DNA from 3 places in the Halomonas sp. GFAJ-1 genome. Region 2 is predicted to be linked to each of the others. Evidence: predicted binding sites of a transcription regulator. Region 2 holds the regulator's gene; each other region holds the start of a gene.
What was found. The regulator LexA, encoded in region 2, represses DNA repair genes until DNA is damaged. The targets are predictions, from matches to a motif close to TACTGTNTANNTANACAGTA.
Positions count from the first base shown of each region.

Region 1: the regulator LexA is predicted to act here: its motif matches at 2,936-2,955, upstream of recN (DNA repair protein RecN).
Region 3: the regulator LexA is predicted to act here: its motif matches at 3,234-3,253, upstream of MOY_RS04350 (LexA family protein).

Region 1 covers NZ_AHBC01000021.1:65,104-70,226, forward strand. The annotation lists gene MOY_RS05450 (LysR family transcriptional regulator ArgP) at 309-1,172, shown strand; gene recN (DNA repair protein RecN) at 1,215-2,888, opposite strand; gene grpE (nucleotide exchange factor GrpE) at 3,095-3,724, shown strand; gene dnaK (molecular chaperone DnaK) at 3,870-5,123, shown strand, end outside.
Region 2 covers NZ_AHBC01000008.1:40,579-45,701, reverse strand. The annotation lists gene purU (formyltetrahydrofolate deformylase) at 200-1,054, shown strand; gene MOY_RS02535 (energy-coupling factor ABC transporter permease) at 1,073-1,744, shown strand; gene lexA (transcriptional repressor LexA) at 1,770-2,450, opposite strand; gene MOY_RS02525 (TetR/AcrR family transcriptional regulator) at 2,722-3,399, shown strand; gene MOY_RS02520 (L,D-transpeptidase) at 3,377-3,940, shown strand; gene nagZ (beta-N-acetylhexosaminidase) at 3,981-4,991, shown strand; gene MOY_RS02510 (hypoxanthine-guanine phosphoribosyltransferase) at 5,049-5,123, shown strand, end outside.
Region 3 covers NZ_AHBC01000017.1:12,563-17,685, reverse strand. The annotation lists gene MOY_RS04365 (sodium-dependent transporter) at 1-317, shown strand, start outside; gene MOY_RS04360 (LBF_2804 family protein) at 322-1,431, opposite strand; gene MOY_RS04355 (Y-family DNA polymerase) at 1,473-2,771, opposite strand; gene MOY_RS04350 (LexA family protein) at 2,768-3,211, opposite strand; gene MOY_RS04340 (alpha/beta fold hydrolase) at 3,558-4,469, shown strand; gene MOY_RS04335 (patatin-like phospholipase family protein) at 4,480-5,123, shown strand, end outside.

The sequences.
Region 1 (5,123 bases), on a different contig from region 2:
ATTTATGCTACATAAGCATTTCTTATGCCAAGGGCTATCTACAGCGTCGGCAGCACAGCGCTTTCCAGCCCCTAGTGAGCAGGCGTGTGCATGTAGTTGTGGATAAATGTGTGGATGGGTGTGTGGGTAGTAGGTGGGTAGTAGGTGGGTAAGCGTGTGAAAAGCTGTGATTAGTGCTTGACCGTTGTGCGAAAAATACGTGTTTGGCCGACGTCTCGTACTCGCCATGGTGCAAAGCACTTTTTATTACGCTGCAAATTTGAGCAATGTGCTGTTCACATCAGTTTTCATGCTATTAAGGGGGCGAAATGTTGGACTACCGGCTATTGGAAGCACTGAGTGCGGTTATTGAAACGGGTGGGTTCGAAAAAGCAGCGCAGAAGCTTCACCTCACCCAATCAGCGGTTAGTCAGCGAATTCGCCAGCTAGAGCACCGCCTGGGCCAACCAGTAGTGCTAAGGCGCTCGCCGTCGGTGGCGACAGCGCTGGGGCGTCGTTTGAATAACCACCTGCAGCAGGTTAAGCAGCTGGAATTGGGGCTGTTAGACGAAGCGCAGGGGGAGCCGCTTAAGGTGCGATTGACGGTCAATGCGGATTCAATGGCCACATGGTTAGCGCAGGCGATAGCGGCTTGCCCACTAAGTCATCAGATGGATTTTGATTTAGTGGTTGAAGACCAAGAGGTGGGGCTTGGCCGGATGCGCAATGGCGAAGTGATGGCGTGTATCTGTGCTGAAGCGCAGCCGGTTAATGGGGGCGCGGTAAGCCCGCTAGGTGTTTTGCGTTACCGGGCGCTGGCAAGCCCTGCCTTTATTGAGCGCTATCGCACGCAGTGTGACCCCTGGCGGTTGGTTGACGCCCCCTGCTTGATTTTTAACCGAGACGACCGCTTGCAGCACCAGTTTCTTGAGGCGCAGGGGCTGCCGCCGCCTGGTCGTCAGCATCGCGTACCCTCTTCTGAGGGCTTCGTCAAAATGGCACTCCATGGCCTAGGGTACGGTATGTTACCGGAACTACAGGTGGCGGATTACCTCGAAAGCGGTCAGCTGCTGGACGTAGGGCCCGCTTTTACCCTGGATGTACCGCTCTATTGGCACTTTTGGCAAACAGAAAGCGCACCGCTTGCAGCACTGAGGCGCACAGTGATGGAGCAGGCGAGTCGGATGTTGTAAGGGCTTGCAGCGCCAAGCGGGTGGCGCTGCAGTGGTTAACCCTTAATGCGGCAGGCGCTGGCTGGCGTGGAGCATTTCACGGGCGTGGGCCAGTGTTTGGTCGGAGAGCGTCACGCCCCCAAGCATGCGAGCCAGCTCACTAATTCGCCCGCGTTCATCTAGCAGCGCCATGTGGGTCAGCGTAGTATCCCGCTTGGCGCGTTTTTCGATATGTAGATGCTGATGCGCCTGAGCGGCCACCTGGGGGAGGTGGGTCACGGTCATCACTTGGCCATTTTCCCCCAGCTTACGTAGCAGTTGGCCGACAATTTCTGCTGTTGCCCCTGAAATACCCACATCCACCTCATCAAACACCAGGCTAGGAATAGTAGAGTGAGCCGCTGCCACGACCTGAATTGCGAGGCTGATACGCGAAAGCTCTCCCCCCGACGCCACTTTGGTAAGGGGTCTTGCGGGCTGGCCTGGGTTTGCGCTAATCAGGAACTGAATGTGATCCAGCCCTTCCGGGGTGGGAGTATCACGGGGCGTAACATCGACCTCAAAGCGAGCCTTGCCCATGGCTAGGAAGGCCAGCTGCTGCTGCACCTCTTTCCCCAGGCGCACGGCGGCTTTCTGCCGTGCCTCACTGAGTTTTTTGGCATCGCTACGGTAGCGCTCCCGGCACTCAGCCACCAAAGTGCTTAACGACTCCAGGTCGTTATCGCTACTTTCTAACTGGGCGACCTCGTGGCTCAGCTGGGCGTGCAGCGCACAAATCTCTTCTGGAGCAACATGATGCTTGCGGGCGATGCGGTGAACATCCCCCATGCGCTCTTCCACCCAGGCCAAGCGCTCTGGGTCTAGCTCAGTGGTGCTTGCCAATCGGCTAAGCTCGCTAGAGGCTTCTTCAACCTGAATGCGGGCATCGCTCAGCATGGCCAAGGTATTGGCGAGTGTGCCCTTATCGCTCCCCGGAAGGGCGCTTAAATGAGCGTAAGCTTGATTCAGCAAAGAGAGCGCACCCCCTTCGTCGCTGGCGCAACAGTCGGCGGCAAACTGAGTTTCTCGCAGGGTCTCTTCCGCGTGGGCCAGGGTGTGCTGCTCTTCTTCTAACGTTTTAAGCTCACCCTCTGCCAAACCAAGCTGGTCGAGTTCTTCTACTTGATAGCGCAGCAGCTGGCGCTTGGCTTCCACTTCGCTGCCTTCTTCGCTGAGCTTTTTCAGCCGTCGCCTAGCACTTCGCCATTCGCGAAATGTGTCTGCGAGCTGCTGGCTGCTTTCGCGCAGCCCCGCATAATCATCCAGCAGCGCAAGGTGAGTCTCTTCACGCATGAGTGCTTGATGCGCGTGCTGCCCATGAATTTGGATCAGCTGCTCACCCAGCGATTTTAGATCGGCAATCGTGGCGGGATGGCCGTTAATCCATGCTTTAGAGCGCCCGCTGGCGGTGACTACCCGGCGCAGTAAGCACTCTTCTGTGGGTAGTTCTCGGGCGGTTAACCACTCCACGGCGGCAGGCAGGTGCTGAATATCAAAACGGGCAGAAAGGTCGGTGCGTTCGCAGCCGTGGCGCACGCTGCCAGCATCGGCACGCTCACCCAAACAGAGGCCAAGGGCGCCCAGTAGAATCGATTTACCCGCCCCGGTTTCCCCGGTAATGGCGGTCATGCCACGGGTTAAATCGAGTTCCAGACGGTCAACAATAGCGTAGTCCTGGATGGCAAGCTGAGTGAGCATAAGGCCTCCTGAGGCGGTGCGGCACAGAAGCTGGATACTTATCCAATGATTGTTGTTTTATACAGTAGTCGATAACTCACTTCAATGCTGCTCTTGAGATGGCTTTTATGGCCCCCATATAGGCTGCATACGTGGTTAATACTCCCTACTTAACTCTGGTGTGCCGCTTTTGGGCACCACTGCATATTTATTTTTAGGAGCAAGGCATGGCTAAAGAACCGCAAACCCCCATGGATGATGAGTTGGCCCGCCGTGAGCAAGAAGCGGAAGTCACCGAGCAATCCGCTGAAGAGCGCCTAATTGAAGACGAGCTCGAAGGGCTGATTAACGATGAGGTTCCGCTGGAGGGTGAAGAAGGCAGCCCAGAAGCTGACGTGCTGGCTGCTCAAGTAGAAGAGCTGGAATTAAGCTTGGCAGAGGCTAAAGACCAGGCCCTACGCGCTGCGGCCGAAGCCCAGAACGTACGCCGCCGGGCTGAGCAAGAAGCCGAAAAAGCCCGCAAGTTTGCCCTTGAGAAGTTTGTCAAAGAATTGCTGCCCGTTGTGGACAGCCTCGAAAAAGCGCTCGAAAGCATGCAAGACGGTGCGTCGGATGTTCACCGTGAGGGTGTCTCGATGACCCTGACAATGCAGCTGGGCGTGCTCAACAAGTTTGGCGTTGAGAGTATTGACCCCCAGGGCGAACCCTTCGACCCGCAGGTGCATGAAGCGATGACCATGGTGCCCAATCCCGAGCTTGAGCCAAATACCGTTATGGACGTGATGCAGAAGGGTTATCTGCTCAACGGACGCTTAGTGCGTCCGGCCATGGTGGTGGTTAGCCAAAAAGCTAAGTAAGAAAAGGTTGCCGCTAAGCACAAAAAAGCCCTTGAAATGCTGCTAGCGGCCCCCAGATAAGGGTCAACCCCGCGGGATACGCCCGCACACTGTTTTAAAAAACGAACTTTTCAGTTTTGTAACAAACGAATTCGAGGTTTTTGCTATGGGACGCATTATTGGTATCGACCTGGGCACCACCAACTCTTGTGTGGCCGTGCTTGATGGTGACAGCGCTAAAGTAATCGAAAACGCCGAAGGCGGTCGTACCACGCCTTCCATCATTGCCTACACCGACGACGGTGAAACGCTGGTAGGTCAGGCGGCGAAACGCCAAGCCGTGACTAACCCTGAAAACACGCTTTACGCCATCAAGCGCCTGATTGGCCGTCGCTTCAAAGACGACGTTGTACAAAAAGACATCAAAATGGTGCCGTACAAAATCGCTGAAGCAGATAACGGCGACGCGTGGGTAGAAGTAAAAGGCAAGAAAATGGCACCGCCGCAGGTAAGCGCGGAAGTGCTGAAGAAAATGAAGAAAACCGCCGAAGATTACCTGGGCGAAGAAGTGACGGAAGCGGTTATCACCGTGCCGGCCTACTTCAACGACAGCCAGCGCCAAGCGACGAAAGACGCTGGCCGTATTGCTGGTTTGGACGTTAAGCGCATCATCAACGAGCCAACCGCTGCTGCACTGGCCTACGGCATGGACAAGACGCGCGGTGATAAAACCATCGCGGTCTACGACCTGGGTGGCGGTACGTTTGATATTTCGATCATCGAAGTCGCTGACGTTGATGGCGAAACCCAGTTTGAAGTGTTAGCCACTAACGGTGACACCTTCTTGGGCGGTGAAGATTTCGATCTGGCGCTGATTAACTACTTAGTTGACCAGTTCAAGACAGATAGCGGCATTGATCTGTCCGGCGACAACCTCGCCATGCAGCGTTTGAAAGAAGCCGCCGAGAAAGCCAAAATTGAGCTTTCCAGCGCCCAGCAAACGGATGTTAACCTGCCCTACATCACGGCGGATAACACAGGCCCGAAACACCTTAATGTGAAGGTGACGCGTGCCAAACTGGAGTCACTGGTTGAAGAGCTGGTACAACGCTCGCTTGAGCCGTGCAAAATGGCGCTGAAAGATGCTGGTCTCTCTGCGTCTGAAATCGACGAAGTGATTCTGGTCGGTGGTCAGACCCGCATGCCGATGGTGCAGAAGAAAGCCGCTGATTTCTTCGGTAAAGAAGCGCGCAAAGACGTCAACGCTGACGAAGCGGTGGCCGTAGGTGCTGCGATTCAGGGTGGCGTACTGGGCGGTGACGTTAAAGACGTATTGCTGTTGGACGTTACCCCGCTGACCCTGGGTATTGAAACCATGGGCGGCGTGATGACTGCGCTCATCGACAAGAACACTACGATT
Region 2 (5,123 bases):
AACAATCACCGTGGCTTCTCCCCGGTGCTTAGCCAGAGGGCTTCCGGTACACTAGAGAGACTGATGTGTTGCTTTTAACATCAGAAAACTAACCCTAAGCGTGCCATTGAAATAAGTTAAGTGTGCCGATTAAAACTGCCTATTAAAAAAAGCACCTATCAAAGCACCTGTTAAAAGTACCTATTAAGAGTAGCTATCTATGTCGCACTATTATCGTCTCGTTGTTTCTTGCCCTGACCAAGTGGGCATTGTGGCGCGTGTTTCCAGTTTTATTGCCGAGCAGGGGGGCTCAATTACTGAAGCAAGTCAGCATTCCGATCTTGAAACAGGCCGGTTTTTTATGCGCTATGAAATTTTAGCCGATTCACTAGGAATGTCGGCAGAGGCGCTGCGTAACGCTTTTGAACCCGTGGCAGAAGCGTTCAATATGCAGTGGTCGTTAATGGATACCCAAAAGCGGCGCCGCGTTGTATTAATGGTGTCGCGGGAGTCTCACTGCTTGGTGGACTTGCTATATCGCTGGCAGGCAGGTGAGCTAGACTGCGACATCGTGGGTGTGATTTCCAACCACGAAGATATGCGTTCGCTGACCGAGTGGTACGGCATTCCTTACCACCATGTGCCGGTTGACGCAGCTAATAAGCAGGCATCGTTTGAGAAGGTGCAGGCACAAATTGATAGCGCCCGCGCTGATTGCGTCGTGTTAGCACGCTATATGCAAATCTTGCCCCCCGCGCTATGCGAGCGGTATGCCGGGCGCGTGATTAATATACATCACAGCTTTTTGCCCTCTTTTGCTGGCGCAAAACCGTATCACCAAGCTTACGAGCGAGGCGTGAAACTCATAGGGGCTACCTGTCATTATGTCACCGAAGAGTTGGATGCCGGACCTATTATCGAGCAGGATATCCATCGCGTTAGCCACTGTCATACACCCACCGATCTTGTGCGATTTGGCCGGGACGTTGAGAAAGCCGTATTGGCGCGAGGGTTACGTTGGCACCTTGAAGATCGCGTGCTAATCCACGGAAATAAAACGGTTGTGTTCAGTTAACTGTTGTTAGGGGCTGCCATGTCATTTGCACAAAGTGTTCTTGCACCCTGGGCGCTGGTGCTTACCTGGTTAATAGCGTTTGGTGTATTGGCTTGGGTGGCATGGCAGCGCCCCTGGCACGTTCTGAACAGTGATGTAGCGCTTCAGCATCGCTGGTTGGCAGCTACGCTAGCGGTCATGCTGATGTGGCAGCTGCGTGCTCAAGCGGTGGACTGGCTTACGCTACATCTTGTTTTTACCGTGCTAATGACCTTGGTATTTAGGATCCCCCTGGCGCTTCTAAGTAACGCAATGATTAATATAGCGATGGTGGTGATAGGGCGTAATGACTGGGTGCTTTGGGGAGCTAACGTCTTGGTAACGGGAATCATGCCCGCGTTTATCATTGGCGTGGTTTGGCGTCTAGTTGACCGACGGTTGCCCGATAACTTGATGGTATTTATGTTTGCCTGTGGTTTTTTCGGGGCAGCCTTAGCTACGTTGGGCGCTGGATTGACCGCCGTACTGCTGATTGTAGCGGCAGGGACCGACCCTGAGGCGGTTTATCTTGCTCAGGAGTATGCTCGGTTTCTGCCGCTTTTAATGCCCTCCGAAGCGTTTCTAACGGGCATGCTGTTAAGCATCTTATTGGTCTATCACCCTAGCTGGGTGGCCACGTTCAATGACCACCGCTATATCGATTCTCAATAAGCGCGCCAGTAGTGGTAGGGGGCTATTAGCCTAATGCCTGGCCGTTGCCACCCCGTATAACCCCAACGCCGACACCTTCAATGTCCAGCTGCTGAGTGCGTAGGTCAATTTCAATGGGTGCGAAGTCGGCGTTCTCAGCCACTAGAGTCACCTGGTGACCTTGGCGCCTAAAGCGTTTAACGGTGACTTCATCTTCCAAGCGAGCAACGACAATTTGCCCATCGCGAACTCGGTCAGTGCGATGCACTGCCAGTAGATCGCCTTCAAGGATACCCACGTCTTTCATCGATAACCCACGCACTCGCAGCAGGTAGTCCGCTTTTGGCGTGAAATACTCTGCGGGGAGTGGGCAGTAGCGGTCAATGTGCTCGGCGGCCAGAATGGGGCTGCCAGCTGCAACCTCTCCAATGACCGGTAGCCCAATGAACTGGGTGTCCACCTGGGGGGTAGAGGGGGGTGCTGAAGCAGCCTCAGTCAGTTCTGAAGCATCCTGGTTAGGCAGGCGGATGCCCCGTGATGTATTGCGGATAATCCGGATGGCCCCTTTGCGCTCTAGCGCGCGAAGATGCTCTTCTGCCGCGTTGGGAGAGCGGAATCCTAGTGCTTTGGCAATTTCAGCGCGTGTCGGGGGGTAGCCGAATTCACCCATTGTTTTAACGATAAAATCAAATACGTGCTGCTGACGTGCTGTGAGTGGACGCGACATACCAAACTCCAAAAAATGAAAAGACAGTAGCTACATGTCGGCTAATCAGTATGTGTTTAAGTATACAGTATGTTCCTCTGTCCAGTACATGGCTGGCCTGTATCTTGATGTAGGGCTTGATGATGTAGGTACTAAGCGGCACGAGCGTTTGAATTGTTTAGAAAAATAGTGACAGGTAGCTGGCAGTTGTCTTCATATAAAGAATTGAGACTAGCGAATTAATGGCATAGTATTTTGCGATGTTTTAAACACCTGTTTTCTGGAGGGCGCGATGGCGCAGTCTGATACGGTAACGCGTATTTTAGATACCGCAGAGGTGCTATTTGCAGAGCGCGGTTTTGCCGAAACCTCGCTGCGCAATATCACAAGCAAGGCGCGGGTTAACCTAGCGGCGGTCAACTACCACTTTGGCTCTAAAAAAGCGCTTATCCAAGCCGTTTTTGCACGTTATTTGGAGCCTTTTTCACAGCGTTTTCATACCGCGCTGGATGAGCTGGAGGCACGCTATGAAAGCGAGCCTATACCCTTGGAAGTATTGCTTGAAACCATGGCATCAACGGTGCTGGCAGTGCCTGCAGAGCGCAATAGCCTGAAGGTATTCATGCGTTTGCTAGGCTTAGCTTATAGCCAAGCTCAGGGGCATCTGCGGCGCTATATACAGCAGGAGTATGGTGATGTATTTACCCGCTTCACTGAACTGGTACGTCAAGCAACCCCTGACTTGCCGGACGCTGAACGCTTTTGGCGGCTACACTTCATGTTAGGTACAGTGATTTTTACCTTATCGGGTCTTGATGCGCTGCGCGATATCGCCGCTAAAGATTACAACGAGCAGGTCACCGTTAGAGACCTAGTAAGACGTTTACGCCCAGTGGTAGTGGCTGCGATGCATGCACCGTTACCCCCTGTGCTAGAAGAAGGACACTATGAGAACGCCCACATTAGCTGAGCTACCGCCTTTAGACGATAACTGGCTTGAGATAGACACGCAGAGGCAGCAACTGCGTTGTTGGCAGGGGCGAGTGCTGAGCCATGAGTGCTCGGTTTCTACAGGGGAGGCGGGCGTTGGTCAGCAGGAGGGTAGTGGCCGAACGCCCCAAGGCTGGCACTACGTGCGCGCAGCGATTGGGGAAGGCTTGCCAGAAAACGCAGTGTTTCGCGGTCGCCGATGGACCCGTGAAGTGTACTCTGCCGAGTTAGCAGCAACCTACCCCTCACGTGATTGGATATTGACACGCATTCTTTGGCTGTGTGGTTTGGAGACGGGGAAAAATCGCGGCGGGCATGTAGATTCACAGCGGCGCTATATCTATTTGCACGGTACGCCGCCGGACCAACCTATGGGTGTGCCGGCCTCCCATGGCTGTATTCGGTTGCGCAATCACGATTTATTGACGGTGTTTCGGTTTACACGTCCCGGTACGTCGGTTTGGCTTCATGGGGGCGATGCTTACGTTCCTGCCTCTGAAAATTTTGACACGCCACATTGATCGTCTAGAATTGGCGCCCCTCCTTGTTGGATCCATCATAATGACTCAACCCCTAGGCCCGGTCATACTCGACCTTGAAGGGCCGCGATTGACCAAAGCGGAAAAGCAGCTATTGCTGGAGCCTGCGGTTGGCGGGGTCATCCTGTTTGCGCGTAACGTAGAGGATGCCTATCAAACGCGCCAGCTGTGTAGCGATATCCGGCGGGTACGCGGTGATCTGCTGTTAGCCATCGACCAAGAAGGTGGGCGTGTCCAGCGTATTAAGCAGGGCGTCACCAGGTTGCCCCCTATGGCGCGCATTGGCGACCTATTTGCTAATGACCAAGAAGCGGGCATGACGTTGGCCAAAGATGCTGGCTGGCTACTGGGAATGGAGATGGCCGCTTGCGGTCTCGACATCAGTTTCGCCCCCGTACTGGATGTGGAAAGCGGGATTTCTAGCGTAATTGGTGACCGCAGTTTCAGCACTGATCCAGACCATGTCGCTCTACTAGGCCATGGATTTATTCAAGGCCTACATGACGCTGGTATGGCGGCGGTGGGAAAGCACTTCCCCGGCCATGGCGGTGTAGCTGCGGACTCCCATGTGGCACTCCCTGTTGATGATCGCTCCCTTGAGCAAATAAAGCAGCGCGACCTCGTGCCCTTTGCCCAGCTTGCGAGCCAATTGGATGGGGTAATGCCTGCCCACGTCATCTATAGCGCATTTGATGCCCGGCCTGCGGGTTTCTCACCCAATTGGCTTGGCATGCTGAGGGAGTCGCTGGGCTTTAAAGGATGTATTTTTTCTGATGATTTGAGTATGGCGGGCGCCCATGCGGCTGGGGATCCTAAGGCGCGGGCAAACGCAGCCTTAACGGCAGGGTGCGACATGCTTCTGGTGTGTAATGACCGAGCCGCTGCGCTGGAAGTGGTCGACGCTTGCCAAGGTTTGCAAGGTAAACCTCCCGCCAAATTACGCTATGGCCGTGCCAGACCTGATCTCGATGCTCTCTCAGCATTGGGTCGTTGGCGTCGCACGCATGCCAAATTAGAAGCGCTAGCCAACTAAGTACGCCTGTTTGAACTCGTTAACCGGTCACTATTTACGCTGTATTGGAGTAGCTCAATGTCCAAACTGGATAAAGAAACGCTTGAGTCGCTGGACTCGATGCGCGAACTGATGGGTAACGCAGATTGCCTG
Region 3 (5,123 bases), on a different contig from region 2:
ATTGGCTGGATTACTTAACATCGCGTTGGATGATGCCATTGGGTGGCTTAGGCATGGTGCTGCTGGCGGGCTTTGTGCTGAAAAGTGAGACCTTCCGCGATGAGCTGGGCCTAGCACCACTGCCCTACGCAATATGGCTTACCATGGTGCGCTACGTAAGCCCGTTGGGCATTTTAGTGATTTTTGTGGATGCCTTGGGCATTTACCACGTGTCGTTTACTGCCCACTGGCCGTGGCTGCTGGCTATTTTGGTGGTAGTGGCTGCCCTGGGGGAAACGTTAAGCCCGCGTTTGCGTCACGCGTTAAAACCCGCCTAAGACGTTAGAGCTTTTGACCAGATAGTAAGCGCCGCTGAAGGGAGGCCACTTTCTCCTTTTGCAGCGGCGTTTGGCAGGTGGCAAAGACGTCGTTTAAGAAGCGTTTGCGTGAACCGCGATAGCTGCCGCTAAGCAGAGTCGCTTGGGTAAGCGTATCAAGAAGCGTTTGGCGGTTGGGGTCGGTCAGCTGCGCATAGTCGTGTAGTGCGGTTGGCCAATCAACCTCAAGGGCGGTGGGCTTATCCGGTAGGCTATCCAGCAAGCGAGCCAATAACAGGACTAAGTTGGGATGCGGGTGCTGGTTACGCATCATGAGCTCTCCCACGCCTTGGGCGACTAAATAGCGCGTATGCGCATCGCTGTTCGCCAGTGTTTCCATGATGTGCTGAACCAGTTCAGGGCCACGGGCCTGTAAGTAGGCTTCTTGCGTAATGCGCGCAGCAATCCAGGCGTTCCATACTGCGTATAGCGGCCCGGTGAGCACGGGTAGAAAACCGCGCAGCGTGAGGCGGCCAAGCAAGCGACGCAACACTAAACGCAGAATAAAACTGCTTAAGCTAATTTTTAAGCGATACAGCAAGGCTTTAAAAGTGAGCTTCCAGCCATGTAGGTAGGCGTGGGGATCAACGCCATAGATTAAGCTGCCTGGGCTTGGATACTCCAATGCAACCCGTGAAACGCCATGAACCGTCAACTGTATTTCAGGGGATAATGGCTCGCCTTGGCCGTAGCGCAGGCCTGCCAAACGGCTAATTTTTGACACGCCGCGCAGCGCATTCCAGTATAAAAAGCCAATTTCTAACACGGTAATAAAGCCCGCAAAGACCATATACCCGGCCCAGTAGGGAAGCTGCTCTTTGAGGCTCATGGCTTCCCAGTCATCGGCGGCAAAGACCCGCATCCACCACTCGGCACCGCCAATCAGTGAGCCGGAGATAATACCTGCCATGGCGGCCCAAACAATAATCCAGCGCCTTGCCTGCTTTAGTGTTTGGGGGTTGGGGGCGTCAAACGCAGGGTGGTGGCGAAAATAGTGCTTGATATAGCGGCTCGCCCAACGCTGAGGTAGGTCGGGGTCGGGGGCATACTCTGTATCGGGACGGGTAAGTGACATAAAGGCAAGATTTTCCACGCATTGAACGTCTAGCGTAGCGGTTACGGGCGAGAAGTAAACGCTTGTATAGCGCCAGGGTGTGTGCCGGCCTCCATTAACTCATCCCACCGCGTCGTATAACGCCGTGAGCGATGCGCACAGCGTAGCTGCCATGGTGCTTGGGCATCCGTCATGCCAAAACGTATCGTGCCTTGGCCCATGCGCTGATTAATGGCATCTACCGTCCCCATCAAATGTGGGTGCGTCTGTAACGTTGGCTGGAGTAACGACAGCTGATGCGCCTGGGCATCGACTAAGTCCAGCAACATGACACCCGCTTTTATAAAGTGATGCCCAGGGCGGTATATCTGCATTAGCCCTTCACGTACGGCCTGGAGAATAAGCCGCGTATCGTCGCTGGGGATAGGCAACGAGATCATCGCCCTGGGGTAATACTGCGGCTGGTCTTTGCGGTGACGGTTGGTACTTAAAAAGAGCATTACAGCGCGGGCCAAGCTATGTTGTTGGCGCAGTTTTTCGGCGCTACGCTGGGCGTGGCGCCGCAGTGCTGCGTGTAGCTCTGCTTGATCGCCGGTTGCCTTGCCAAAAGAGCGGGAGGTCATAATCCGCTGGCGTGGCTGCTCCACGGCGTTCATTTCCAGGCAGGGTGTGCCGCGCAGCTCTAACGCCGTGCGAGCCAGCACCACGGAAAAGCGCTTGCGCAGCGCCTTGGTATCACTCTCCCGCAGCTCCCACGCTGTACGTATGCCGTAAATGGCGAGCCGCTCGGCCAGCCGCCTGCCTACGCCCCATACAGCGCTGACCGGCAGCTGTTTAAGTAGCGCCTTGGTGGTGTAGCTATGTGCGTTAAGCAAGCAGACGCCCTGGTAGTGTGGCTGTTTTTTAGCCACATGGTTGGCGAGCTTTGCCAGTGTATGGGTGGGGGCAAGCCCTACGCATACCGGTAGCCCAAGATGGCGGCGAATGCGTCGGCGTAGCGCTTCACCTATGGCTTGGCACTGCGGCTCGCTCAATCCGTCTAAATAGATAAACATTTCATCAATGGAGTAAGGCGCCATGTCTGGGCAGGCGTCCTCCAGCAGCTGGGCAAGCCGCGCTGACATATCGCCGTATAGCTCGTAATTGGATGACAATAGATAAATCTCACCCTGGCGCCGTAACCCTTCCAACTGGAAAGATGGAGTGCCCATAGGTATCTCCATCGCCTTCATTTCAGCCGAGCGGGCAATAACACAGCCATCGTTATTGGACATCACACCCACGGCTTTGCCTTCAAGCGATGGGGCAAATATCCGCTCACAGCTGACATAAAAGTTGTTGGCATCGACGAGGCCGATCATGGCAAATACTCATGAACCACCGCACGTACCACCCCCCATAGTTGGCACTCTGTGCCCTTTAAAGGCAGCGGTGGGTAGTGGGGATGGGACGAGCAGAGGTGTGGTGTACCGCCATGCAGCGCGTAGCGCTTAATCAGTACTTCTTCGTTAAACATGGCCACCAGTATATGGCCAAGGCGCGGCTGCACGCTGCGATCCACTACCAGCAGATCGCCGTCGAAAATACCCCAGCCCTCCATGCTGTCGCCTCTGGCGGTAAGGTAAAACGTCTGGGTAGGGTTTTTGATTAGCCGAACGTTGAGATCCAGCGTGCGCTGTTCATAATCCTGGGCGGGGGAAGGAAAGCCGCTAAAACCGGCGCGACCATGTAACGGAGGAAAGGGCAGCGGCTGAGACGTTAACGGCTGGGCTGTCGCAACAGTAGTGGGTTGAGACGGCATCGTCAGCATCCTCATGAATAAGTAGTGTGTTTATATACAGTTGTTGTAGGCAGTATTTATTCATGAGTAAAAAAATGCAAGCGCCTAACTTAGCCAGCCAGGGTTAGCGGGCTAGCCAAAGGCCCACCACTAAGGCGCTGACGATGGTAATCAAGAACACTAAATTGCGGGCACGGGTGTCACGGCGGGGTTTCATAGCAAACTCCAAAGTAGTAGGGGCGTCAAAAGCGGCAGAAGCCTTGCGCTGAGCATGGTAACGTCTACGCCGAATAGCGTCATCTGACAAACTACACATCACCTTCTTACCCCCACAAAGACGTAGGGCTTTCGCTTAGAGATACTGTTTATGACTACCCCCACTTTTTCTTCGGCAACAGGCAGTGCCGCGCAGCCACTTTCGTTAGCCCATGGGCGGCTAGCAGCCCTGAGCTGGGGGCGTGCCAATGCGCCTACTTGGCTTGCCCTACATGGCTGGCTAGATAACGCGGCAAGCTTTACGCGCCTAGCGCCGCGCTTAGTGGAAGCGCTGGATATTCGTATTGTGGCTATCGATTTTCGTGGCCACGGCCACTCTGCGCATTCGCCAGCAGGTAGTGACTACGCGCTGTGGGACTATAGCCACGATGTGCTAGATGTTATGGATGCCCTAAATATTGAGCAGGCTGTACTGCTTGCTCACTCCATGGGGGCGGCGGTGGCCTGTTTACTCGCCTCAGCGCTACCCGAGCGGGTTGAACGGTTGGTCTTGCTGGATGGGCTAGGCGCACTAAATACTGAAGCCGAAGAGACGGCCAGTCAGTTGCGTAAAGGGTTGTTGGCCTATCGCCGCCCGCTTTCCCGCGCGCCCCGCTATCCTGATATTGAGAGCGCAGTTGCCGCACGAGTAGCCGGTGGGGTAACCCCGCTAGACACGATGACCGCCACTCCGCTGGTCGAGCGTAACACCCAGGCGACGTCAGACGGGCATGTGCAGATGCGCACCGATTCTCGCCTGCTAAAGCCTTCGCTGGTGCGCTTTACCCCCCAGCAAGTATTGGCATTACTGGCGGAGATACAAGCGCCGGTGCTATTGATAGAAGGAGCGCGCGGTATTTTAGGCGAGCGTGCCTGGGCGGAAAAGGCCCGCCAAGCGGTGCCTCATTTAACCCGCCAGGTACTTGCGGGTGGCCACCACTTACACCTTGAACCTAAAGCCGTTGATCAAGTAGCCAGTGTGGTGGTCCAACACTGTCATAAAGAAACGACGGGGCAGCCGTAGGACGAACGACATGAATAAACTAACGCACGTCGCGGGTAGTCAAGTGAGTGCTAGCAGCGCCAACGGTATTGAGCGTACCGGCAATAAAGTGGCACTGGTGTTGGGTAGCGGTGGCGCCAGGGGCTATGCCCATATAGGTGTTATTGAAGCGCTTGAGGCGCGAGGCTTTGAAATAATTTCTATTGCTGGATGCTCCATGGGCGCCCTTATTGGCGGTGTTTACGCATCAGGGAAGCTGCCCGAGTACCGGGAGTGGGTGTGTAACCTGGATTACCTGGATGTGCTGAAGCTCGTCGATGTCACCTGGAGCCCGATGGGGGCCATGCGAGCAAATAAAGTGATGAGCAAGTTGGAATCCCTGGTAGGCGATACGCTGATCGAAGATCTGCCGATACCTGTCACCACCGTAGCGACCGATTTAGTGCGCCAGCGCGAAGTGTGGTTTCAGAATGGCCCGCTGTTAAGAGCGATTCGAGCCTCTATCGCGGTGCCGGGCGTTATTACGCCGGTACATATCGGTGCCCAAGTGTTGGTGGATGGCGGCTTACTGAACCCGCTGCCGATGATGCCGATTCTCGCTGCTCACGAAGCGGACTTTGTGGTGGCCGTCAACGTCACCGCCCACAGCCCCCAACCAATCTCATTAGAAGAGTT